3 regions of the Verrucosispora sp. WMMD573 genome follow, and region 2 is predicted to be linked to each of the others. Evidence: riboswitches for the same ligand, from Rfam matches in the RefSeq annotation. Region 2 holds a riboswitch; each other region holds the start of a gene.
The links. A riboswitch is a leader RNA that binds a small molecule or an ion and turns the genes downstream of it on or off. The one in region 2 is predicted to bind cobalamin.

Region 1 (3,265 bases), 2.3 Mb from region 2:
CCGACGCCGAGTCGAACGGCAGCCGCAGCGTGAACAACGCGTCCTGCAGACCCATCAGCCCGAGCCCGACCGGACGCCAACGCGGATTCGACACCGCCGTCTGCTCGGCCGGGTAGTAGTTGATGTCGATCACCCGGTCGAGGAACACCACAGCCGTGCGTACCGTCGCGCGCAGCTTCTCCCAGTCCACGCCGTCGGCGGTGACGTGCGCGCCCAGGTTCACCGAACCCAGGTTGCACACCGCCGTCTCGGTGTCGCTGTTGACCTCCAGGATCTCCGTGCACAGGTTCGACAGGTGGATCGTGTTGCCGGGCGCACCGGTCTGGTTGGACAGCCGGTTCGCCGCGTCCTTGAACGTCATCCACCCGTTGCCGGTCTGCGCGAGCGTACGCATCATCCGGCCGTAGAGATCGCGGGCCTTGACCGTCCGGACGGCCTTCTTCTCCGCCGCCCGGTACGCCTCGTCGAACGCCTCGCCGAACAGGTCCGGCAGCTCCGGCGCGTCCGACGGGTCGATCAGCGACCAGTCGCCGTCGGCCTCGACCCGCCGCATGAACTCGTCCGGAATCCAGTTGGCCAGGTTCAGGTTGTGGGTACGCCGGGACTCCTCCCCGGTGTTGTCCCGCAGCTCCAGGAACTCCTCGATGTCCGGGTGCCACGGCTCCAGGTACACGCAGGCCGCGCCCTTGCGCCGGCCACCCTGGTTGACCGCCGCCACCCCGGCGTCGAGGGTTTTGAGGAACGGCACGATGCCGTTGGAGCGGCCGTTGGTGCCCCGGATCAACGCGCCGCGTCCCCGGACCCGTGACCAGGAGATGCCGATGCCGCCGGAGAACTTCGACAGTTTCGCCACCTGGTGGTAACGCTCGTAGATCGAGTCGAGTTCGTCGCGCGGCGAGTCCACCAGGAAACACGACGACATCTGGGTGTGCCGGGTGCCCGAGTTGAACAGCGTCGGTGAACTCGGCAGGTACGCCAGACTCGACATCAACCGGTAGAACCCGATCGCCTCACCCGGTGTCTGCGACAGCCCGCAGGCCACCCGCAACAGCCAGTACTGCGGCGTCTCCACCACCTCGCGGGTCTGCGGATGCCGCAGCAGGTACCGGTCCGCGACGGTGCGCAGCCCGAAGTACTCGAACCGCAGGTCACCGTCCGGGTCGACCGCGTCGTCCAGCTTGCGCGCGTTGCGGGCCACGAACGCGGCGGTCGCGTCCCCGATCAGCCCGAGGCCGTGCGCGTACCGGATGGACTGGCTGAAGCTGGCCACCTGCTGCCCACGGACCTCCTTGTCCACGTACGCGGCCAGCAGCCGCGCCGCCAGCTTCGAGTACTGCGGCTCCGCACCGATCAGCTCGGCGGCCGTCTGGATAGACAGCTTGTCCAACTCGGCGGTGGTGGCACCGTCGTACAGTCCGCTGATGGTCTTCGTGGCCACCCGCAGCGGATCGACCTCGTCCAGGTCGGCCACCCACCGCTCCACCGCACGGACGATCTTGTTGACGTCAACCGGCTCGGCGTCCCCGTTGCGCTTACGGACCTGCATCACCTGCCGGCGCTGCTCCGACACACCTGGGTCGGAGTCCGGCTTCTCCCGCACGACCGTCACGTCTCTCTCCTCGCGCCGTCTACCGAGGGCCTCGGACACGCGGGAGGACGCCACGGGATCCGCGCAGGCGGCACGGCCCGTCCATGGCGTCGGCCGTCCCACGCGGCCTGCGGCCGCCGCCCACGAGTGCGGGCGGCGTGCTGGCAGGTCTTCGGACTCGTGGGCGTGCTCTCGCGCTCCTACTGGCCGTCGCTTCCCAGGCCGGAACCCAGTGCTGTGTGACGGCTGTCGTTCCCACTCACCGCTGCGGGGCAGCCCCGGATTTCCACCAGGTTCCCTCTTGCCTCGACCGCCCCGGATGGGCGCCCGAACCAGCTACGAGTGACACCATATATGGGCGGCCCGCGAACGCAAGACACCAGATGGTGTGTCGGCGTGTCTCACAACGGATGTCACACGCAGCTCCGAACAACTCACCGAAGTCGCCTACCGGAACGCCACGCTGAGGAAACGGCGGCATACTACGGCGGCCCGCAGGAGCACCGCGTCCAGGCGGTGAACCGGGTGGTGAGTTCGCCCGGATCGGCGGCCGGCATGTCATCCAGCGCGGCCGTGAGCAGCGCGCCCACGTACATCGACAGCCCGATGCGATCCCGGCCGTACGCCTCACCGAGCCGTACCCGCGCCGGAGCGCACGGCCATACCGGTTCGCCGTCGCAGGTGCCGCACGTCCACTGCGGCCGGCGCGGTAGGTGTTGGTCGCAGAGGCGGCCGGGCAGGGCGTCGACAGCGCGGCCGATCCGGATCGCCTCAGCGGCCATAGCGTCGCGGTAGCGCACGGGTCGCCCGGTCATGCCGGCCACCGCGCGTTACGCCGCGCCTGATCGAGCAGGCGTCGCCGGGCCGCGTCCTGCTCGATTTCCTGCCACCGTTGCCCGGTGCCGACCGGCGGCACGGACCGCCGCCGCAGCCACCACCGAAATCTGCGCCACACGCCCACCGCCGCCACCTCCGCCAGGTCGTAAGGGGCTGACGGCGCTGCACGGGGGAACACCACCGCCACCCACAAACAGCGTGCGATGACGGCGTGTGCCCAGGTCAGAGGCTTGGTGTCCGCTACGGGTTGACGGACAGACCCAAGTCGCGGACAGCTGCGTCAACCTGTCCGGCCAGGCGTCGTGAGGCCGTTGACACCGCGATGGACCGTGCCTCCTCCAGCACCCGCTGCGCCGAGCCACTGTCCCCGGCCCGGCCGTGGGCGATGGCCAGGTGCACGAGGTGCCCGCCGTGCCAGTCGGCGCTCTCGGCCGTCTCGTCCACCCCCGTTGTGCCTGCGGTCAACAGCTCGACGGCCCGGTCGTTGGCCCGCGCGTCACGATCGCCCAAGTACCGCCACACGATGCCCTGCTGTACCGCGTAGAAGGCCGGGGTGTACCAGTATCCCCACGCGGGCAGTGGCGTCTCTGCCGCCTCGGTGGCCAGGTCGGCGGCTTGCGTGAGCATCTGCCGCACGTCGGTCGGGCACGCCCCAGCCATGGCCAGCCCACGCGCCTCCTGGCCGGCGGAGTACGCGCGCAACGCCGTGTTGGCTCGTGGATCATCCCGGGCGGCCCGGGACAGCCCGATCATCGCTGGCAGGTCGCCGCGGCCCTCCGCCCGGTGCCCCTGGAAGGACAGCACGGTCGCCGTCAGGTCGGCGTTGCTGGCCTCTGTGGA
Region 2 (3,265 bases):
CTGGAGTACGAACGACGCGGCACCGTCTGGCGCGCCTGACCCCACGCGAGGCGATTCGCTCTGTCAGTTCCTCGGCGACGGGACGGCAACAGGAATCGCCGGACGGGCGTCATCCGGCAGCGGTGAGGTCGCGTTCGCAGGCAAGTTACCGGAATGCCTCGATTCCGGTGACGGCCTCGATACGGCGTTGTCCGCCACCGACCGACGACTCGCCGGTGAGTGCGAGGGAGCCGATCTGCGCGGAGTGGTCGACGTGGGTACCGCCGCACAGCTCGCGGGACCACTCGCCGCCGATCTCGACGACCCGCACGGTCGCGTCGTAGGTCTCGCCGAACCGGGCCGAGGCACCCTCGGCGCGGGCCTGTTCCAGGGGCAGGTAGCGAACGGTAACGATGTCGCCGGCCTGGGCGCCGTGCGCGGCGTGGCAGTCGCCGGGCCGCCGGCCGTCGCGTTCTGGCAGGTGTCGCCGGCACCTCACGATGCCGGCGACACCGACCAGCCGCCGTCGGGGCACCGGGTACCCGCTAGCCATCCGGCAGCGGCCGCCGGCACACCTTGCGCGGTACGGTCCAGCGCGGGAATCGCGGAGGACTGACTGAACGCGTTGCTGAAATCACCCCACGCCGACCGGTCGGTAAACCGGCCGCCGGGGGCGCCTGGAGCAAATCCAGCCGGGCGATGAGGCCGACACCGCCGACGTCGGTCGGGTCACCGCCATGGACCGCGACGGCGAGAGCGAGCTTGGCGGTCGCGCCCGCGTACGCCTCGGTGGTGCCGTCACCGATGTACCCGTCACGCACGTCCGGCCGGGTGGCCCAGGCCAGGGCTTGCGCGCCGAAGTCGTCGGCGACACCGCCGGCGGCGAACGCGAAGACCGCGTCCAGGGTCAACCCCTGGTCCGGGTACGCGACCCCGTCGAAGACGGCCTCGAAGCGTTCCCCGTCGACAAGCTGTCGGGCCAACCAGCCCGCAGCCGCATCGGATCGGACGACGCCGAACTGCGGGGGCGCGGCGATCGCGGGTGTGGTCAGAGTGAGGGCGGCGAGCACACCGCAAAACAGGGCGAGCAGGCGGTGCCGGCTCAGGCGGACCGCACACACGCGGTTGTTCAGCTGTCGCGCCAGTCTCGTCTGCTCCCAAAGCCACTGTCAATCCGCTACCGATCGCACACGGTGGGTCGTGGCGGCGAGGTTCGTGGCGATCGCGGCCACGGGCCGACGCTCGGCGTCGGAGTGATGGGGCAGCTCGCCGCAGGTACCCGGCTGGACTGTCGTCGGCCTGGGTCAGGATAGGGTGGCCGACGGCGCTGGTTCGCCCGACCGTTCCTGGTGGGGCGTCGAAAGAGGGAACCCGGTGAAAGTCCGGGACTGCCCCGCAGCGGTGAGTGGGAACGACCGCCGTCACCACGCACTGGGCCACCCGGCCTGGGAAGCGACGGCCAGTAGAAGACCGGCCGATTTCGGTCCCGCCCACGAGTCCGAAGACCTGCCCGCGCTGCGTACACAAGGTGTGTGCGCTGCCGTCGACCTCGAGGGCGGGTCGGGCGGGTGACGCGCCACGACGGCGTGTTCCTCGACGTGCGCGCCCCACCGGTTGCCGGCATGCCGCCCGAGGACGGAAACCCGTGCACAACACGACCTCACTCGCCGGCCGACCACCGTCGGCCTCCCACCTGACCCTGTCGCAGATCATGGACCAGCACCACACCAACCTGATGGGTACGGTCCACGGCGGCCGAATCCTCAACCTCATCGACTCGGTCGCCGGAGTGGTCGCCGCCCGGCACTCCGACGGCCCGGCCGTCACCGCTGCCATCGACGAGACCGCCTTCCTTCGCGCGGTCCGCGTCGGCGACGTCGTGCACGTCGACGCCCGCATCACCTGGGCCGGACGCAGTTCCATGGAGGTCACCGTCAAGGTCACCGCCGACCGATGGGACCGAGCCGTACCACCGACCGACGTGGCCACCGCCCACCTCGTCATGGTCGCCGTCGACGACAACGGCCAACCCCGGCCGGTGCCGCCACTGCTACCTCAGACCGACGGCGACCGGCGCCGCTACCGCGAGGCGCAGATCCGCCGCGAACACCGACTGACCCTGCGCCGTGCCCTGCTCGACGGCACCGAGGAGTCCTGAGATGCTCGGACTCTCCACGGCAGCCCTCGCGTCACCGCCACCGCACAACTGGCTCTGCTCGGCGCCGTCTTCATACAAATGCAGGTCACTGTCGACATCACCCTCTGCACGGGCGCCGGACGCCTCGCCCGACGGATGGCTGACGGCCGCTGGTCACGGCGCGTCAACCCGCCGACGATCAGCCGGGTCGAGACGGGAAAACGGACGCTGAGCCTCGACGTGCTCGTCCCCCTGGCCGCCGCGCTACAGGTCAGCCTCGACGTGCTCTTCGAGGCGACCAGCGACGAGGACGTGGTGATCCGTCCCGTGCAGCACCGCTCGGGTTCGCGCACGACGTGGCCGCTGAGCCGCGTCGATGGGCGCACCATGGCGATGAAGGTTCGGTTGGAGCCCGAGGCGACGATGCCGGCCCAGCGGGTCCATCCGGGCTATGACTGGCTTTTGGTGCTCGAAGGCAGGGTGCTGCTGTGGCTCGGCGAGCGGCAGATCGAGGTGGCAAAGGGTGAAGCAGCCGAATTCTCCACGATGACGCCACACTCGATGACGGCGCTCGACCGGCCGGCCGAGCTGATCATGATCTTCGACCGCGAGGGGCAGCGCGCACACCTGCACCAGTGAGCGTGGAACCGGCAGGAATGGACACCGGCAGGTCCGCACCGATCACGCGGCATCGCCAGGGCGGCGATCTCCTGGGCCGCCGCACGACCGAAATCCCTCCTCGGTCGGTGCGACGGTTCACGCCTGGACCGTCGCCGAGGTTTACGCCGTGCCGAAGAAGCTCCTGAGGGCCGGCATCCGGCGGATCAGGAGTTGGTCCAGGGCGAGGATCACCAGCAGCGACAGGCCGAACAGGGGCAGGAACACGCCGAGGACGGCCATCGCGGCGAGTAGGAGCCAGTTGCCCCAGATCGGAAGTTTCGCGCGGGGTGCGGCCAGCCCGGAGGCGGTGCCGCGGCGGGTCCACCACATCATCGGCCCGGTGACGCACATGAAGATCACGGCGAGGCAGAACAGCGTGGACAGGATCTCGTTGGCCACGCCGAGACGCCGCCCCTCGTGCAGGGCGATCCCGTGGGACACGACCTTGGCCATGGCGCTGTAGTCGGCGTAGCTGTACTGGCCGACCTT
Region 3 (3,265 bases), 1.3 Mb from region 2:
AGGGCGTGCCGGCGCTCGCCGCCGGATGGCTGGCCGGCACCCGGTGCCCGGACGGCGGCTATCCGCTGCTGCCGGAGCAGCCGGTTTGTGTCTCTGATGTGGACGCCACCGCCGCCGCGGTGCAGGCGCTGCGGGCCGCTGGCCGCCCGGCCGATGCTGCCGCGGGACTGCGCTGGCTGATCTCGGTGCAACGTGCCGATGGCGGGTTCACCAACGCCGGTGGGGTTGCGAACGCCAACAGCACCGGGTTGGCGGCCCAGGCGTTGCGCGACGGGGGCCGGCCGTTGGCCTGGGTCCGGGCCCGCGTCTTCCTGGCCGGACTTCAGGTCGGTTGTGCCGCCCCGGTCGCCGACCGGGGTGCGGTCGACTTCGACGGCGGCGTCTTCGATCCCGGAACCGCCCCCCGCGCCACCGCCCAGGCTGTCCTCGGACTGGCCGGCACCGGATACGCCCGGCTCTCCACCGTCACCGCGACCACCGGCGCGCCCACCCTGCCCTGCCGCTGACCGGCCGGCAGATTCCGTCCCATCAGAAGGAGTGCTCATGTCCCAGGTCTACGATCCCGTCCGTCGGTGGCTGGCGAGCATCGCGGTGGCGGCTGTCGTCGCCGTCGGGTTGATCGCTGTCGAGCCGTCTCCACGAGCCGCGCAGGCCGCCGCCTGCACCGGGACGACCGGGGTCACCGTGGTGGTCGACTATGGTTCGCTCGGCGGCGGCGTCCAGGTGGCGTGCGCGCTCGGTGACCCGGCCACCGGGCTGGCCGCCCTGCAGGGCGCCGGCTTCACGGTGACCGGTACGCAGCGATGGGGGCTGGCCTTCGTCTGCCGGATCAACGGCAAGCCGACCGCCGCGACGGAACCCTGCATCAACACCCCGCCGGCCAGCGCGTACTGGTCGTACTGGCACGCCTCCGGCAGCGGCGCCGCCTGGACCTACAGCACGCTGGGAGCGACCAGCTACAACCCGGCGCCGGGGACGGTGGAAGGCTGGTCGTTCGGCTCCGGCGCGGCACCCAGTATCACCGCGCCCTGACCTGCGGGTACGCTGCTTGAGCTGTCGACGCGTCGGGTGTCGTCCGCCACGCTGGCGCCGAAAGGTGACCGGCGGTACGGTGGCGGCACCCGGCGCGTCGGGTACTCAACTGAATACGTCCTGTGTGGGGGGAAGTCGGTTAGAAGCCGACGCTGACCCGCAACCGTGAGCGAGAGCTGTCTCGCGAGCCGGAATGCCCCGCACCGGACGAGCGGCTTCCACTGTCGAGGTCTACAGGGTGGAGTCCGGGTAACCGAGGTACGGCATCTCATCGCGGCCACGCGAACGGATACCGCCGCCTTCCGGAGCTTCACCGACCGCTCTGCGAAAGGCACCCCTCATGCCCACGTCCCCGCTCCGGCGCGTCGGCGCCGGTCTCGGCGTCGCCACCGCCACCGCGCTCGCCATCGTCGCGGCCACCCCTCTCATCGTGACCGCCGCGCCCTCGCCGGCCCACACCGCCGCCGCGCGGGACGCCGCGACCTGGCTCGCCGGGGAGTACACCGACGGCGTGCTGCCCGGCCCGTTCAGTCCGCAGGACTGGGGGCTGAGCATCGACGGCGTGATCGCCCTCGCCGCCACCGGGGTGGCCGGCCCAACCCGGCAGGCGGCGACAGCGCAGATCGCCACGCACGTGCGGTCCTACAACAGCTACGACGACTGGGGCATCGAGGGTTTCACCGACGGGGGTGCGACAGCGAAACTGCTCTACGTCGCCGCGGCCGTCGGCGCCGACCCCACCGACTTCGGCGGTTGGGACCTGCGCGCCGAGACCGTGGCGCTGCTCTCCGGGGCGGACACCGGTCACCAGCACGGTCGGATCACCAGCCGGACCACCGAGGAGACCGGCCCGGATCCGAGCAACACCTTCGACCAGTCCTTCGCGGTCCTGGGTCTGGCGCGCAGCGGCGGCACGCCGCAGGAGACCGTCGACTTCCTCATTCGGCAGCAGTGCACGGCCGGCGGCTTCCGGCTCTACCCCGACGCCGACGGCGTACCGTCGCCGTCCTGCGACGATCAGGGCAACGCCACGCTTGACGTCGACTCGACGGCCATGGCCGTCCAAGCGTTGCTCGCGACCGAAGCCGCCGGTGCGGACGAGGCCGCGCGGCGCGGCGCGGACTGGCTGGTGGCGCAGCAACGCGCCGACGGATCGTTCGGCGGGTCGGGGCCGACCAGCGGCGCGAACTCCAACAGCACCGGCCTGGCCGGGCAGGCCCTGGCTGCGGCCGGACGCGAAGCCGAGGCGGCACGTGCCGCCGAGGCCCTGGCGGCACTACAGCTCACCACCGCCACCGGTGGCGCCGCGGCGGCCGATGCCGGCGCCATCGCCTACAACACCGACGCGGTGACCGAGGCGGTCCGCGACGGGATCATCGAGAGTTTCCGGGACCAGTGGCGCCGCGCCACCGCCCAGGCGCTGCTCGGGCTGGCCCAGATATCACTGGGCCGGATCGGTCTTGATGTGCCGCCCTCCGGCGAGCCCACACCGTCGGCCACCGGCTCACCGACCGGCTCGCCCACGCCGACGCCCACGCTCACTGCCTCGCCGACGCCCACTGCCTCACCCACCGACAGTCCGTCGCCGAGTGCCTCGCCGAGCGGCACAGCGCCCACGCCCACTGCCACGGCGACGACTCCCGCTCCCTCGGTCACCAGTCCCGCCGCGGGCGGATCGGGTCGCCTGCCGACCACCGGCGTGGCGATCGGTGGGTACGTGCTCACCGCGCTGCTGCTGCTGGGTGGGGGAGCGGCTCTGCTGGTAGTCGGCCGCCGGCGCACCACATGAGGACCCGGGCGACCCGGGCCGCGCCCGCCCTCGCACTGGCCGCCGCGGGCGTCCTGATCGGGCCGGGGCCGGCCGCGGCCGCGGGCAGCGCCGGTTACTGCCCGGACGCCGGCGGAGTCACCGTCGTGGTGGACTTCAAGGAACTCGGCGGCGGGACGGTCGTCCGGTGCGCGCGCGGCGACCAGGCCACCGGACTGGCCGCGTTGAAGAACGCCGGTTTCCAGATCACCGGCACGCTGCGCTGGGGCGAGGGGTTCATCTGCCGGATCGAGGGCAAACCCTCGACCAGCTCGGAGAAGTGCGTCGACACGCCGCCGGCCAGCGCCTACTGGTCGTACTGGCACGCACCCAACGGGGGCAGTTGGACGTACAGCGACAAGGGTGTGCTCAACCGCAAGCCACCGACGGGCAGCTTCGAAGGCTGGTCGTTCTCCCTCAACCGCA

Region 1: another riboswitch for cobalamin. It lies ahead of O7601_RS19755 (ribonucleoside-diphosphate reductase subunit alpha); the one in region 2 lies ahead of O7601_RS00655 (acyl-CoA thioesterase).
Region 3: another riboswitch for cobalamin. It lies ahead of O7601_RS24340 (prenyltransferase/squalene oxidase repeat-containing protein); the one in region 2 lies ahead of O7601_RS00655 (acyl-CoA thioesterase).

The regions. Positions count from the first base shown of each region.
Region 1 is NZ_CP114901.1:4,341,983-4,345,247, reverse strand. It holds gene O7601_RS19755 (ribonucleoside-diphosphate reductase subunit alpha) at 1-1,546, opposite strand, end outside; cobalamin riboswitch at 1,734-1,940, opposite strand; gene O7601_RS19750 (hypothetical protein) at 2,071-2,403, opposite strand; gene O7601_RS19745 (hypothetical protein) at 2,400-2,612, opposite strand; gene O7601_RS19740 (helix-turn-helix transcriptional regulator) at 2,666-3,265, opposite strand, start outside.
Region 2 is NZ_CP114901.1:136,173-139,437, forward strand. It holds gene O7601_RS00640 (DJ-1/PfpI family protein) at 1-39, shown strand, start outside; gene O7601_RS00645 (hypothetical protein) at 146-514, opposite strand; gene O7601_RS00650 (hypothetical protein) at 525-1,100, opposite strand; cobalamin riboswitch at 1,291-1,508, shown strand; gene O7601_RS00655 (acyl-CoA thioesterase) at 1,625-2,137, shown strand; gene O7601_RS00660 (XRE family transcriptional regulator) at 2,273-2,755, shown strand; gene O7601_RS00665 (PepSY domain-containing protein) at 2,897-3,265, opposite strand, start outside.
Region 3 is NZ_CP114901.1:5,354,204-5,357,468, reverse strand. It holds gene O7601_RS24350 (prenyltransferase/squalene oxidase repeat-containing protein) at 1-506, shown strand, start outside; gene O7601_RS24345 (hypothetical protein) at 538-1,032, shown strand; cobalamin riboswitch at 1,109-1,252, shown strand; gene O7601_RS24340 (prenyltransferase/squalene oxidase repeat-containing protein) at 1,373-2,821, shown strand; gene O7601_RS24335 (hypothetical protein) at 2,818-3,265, shown strand, end outside.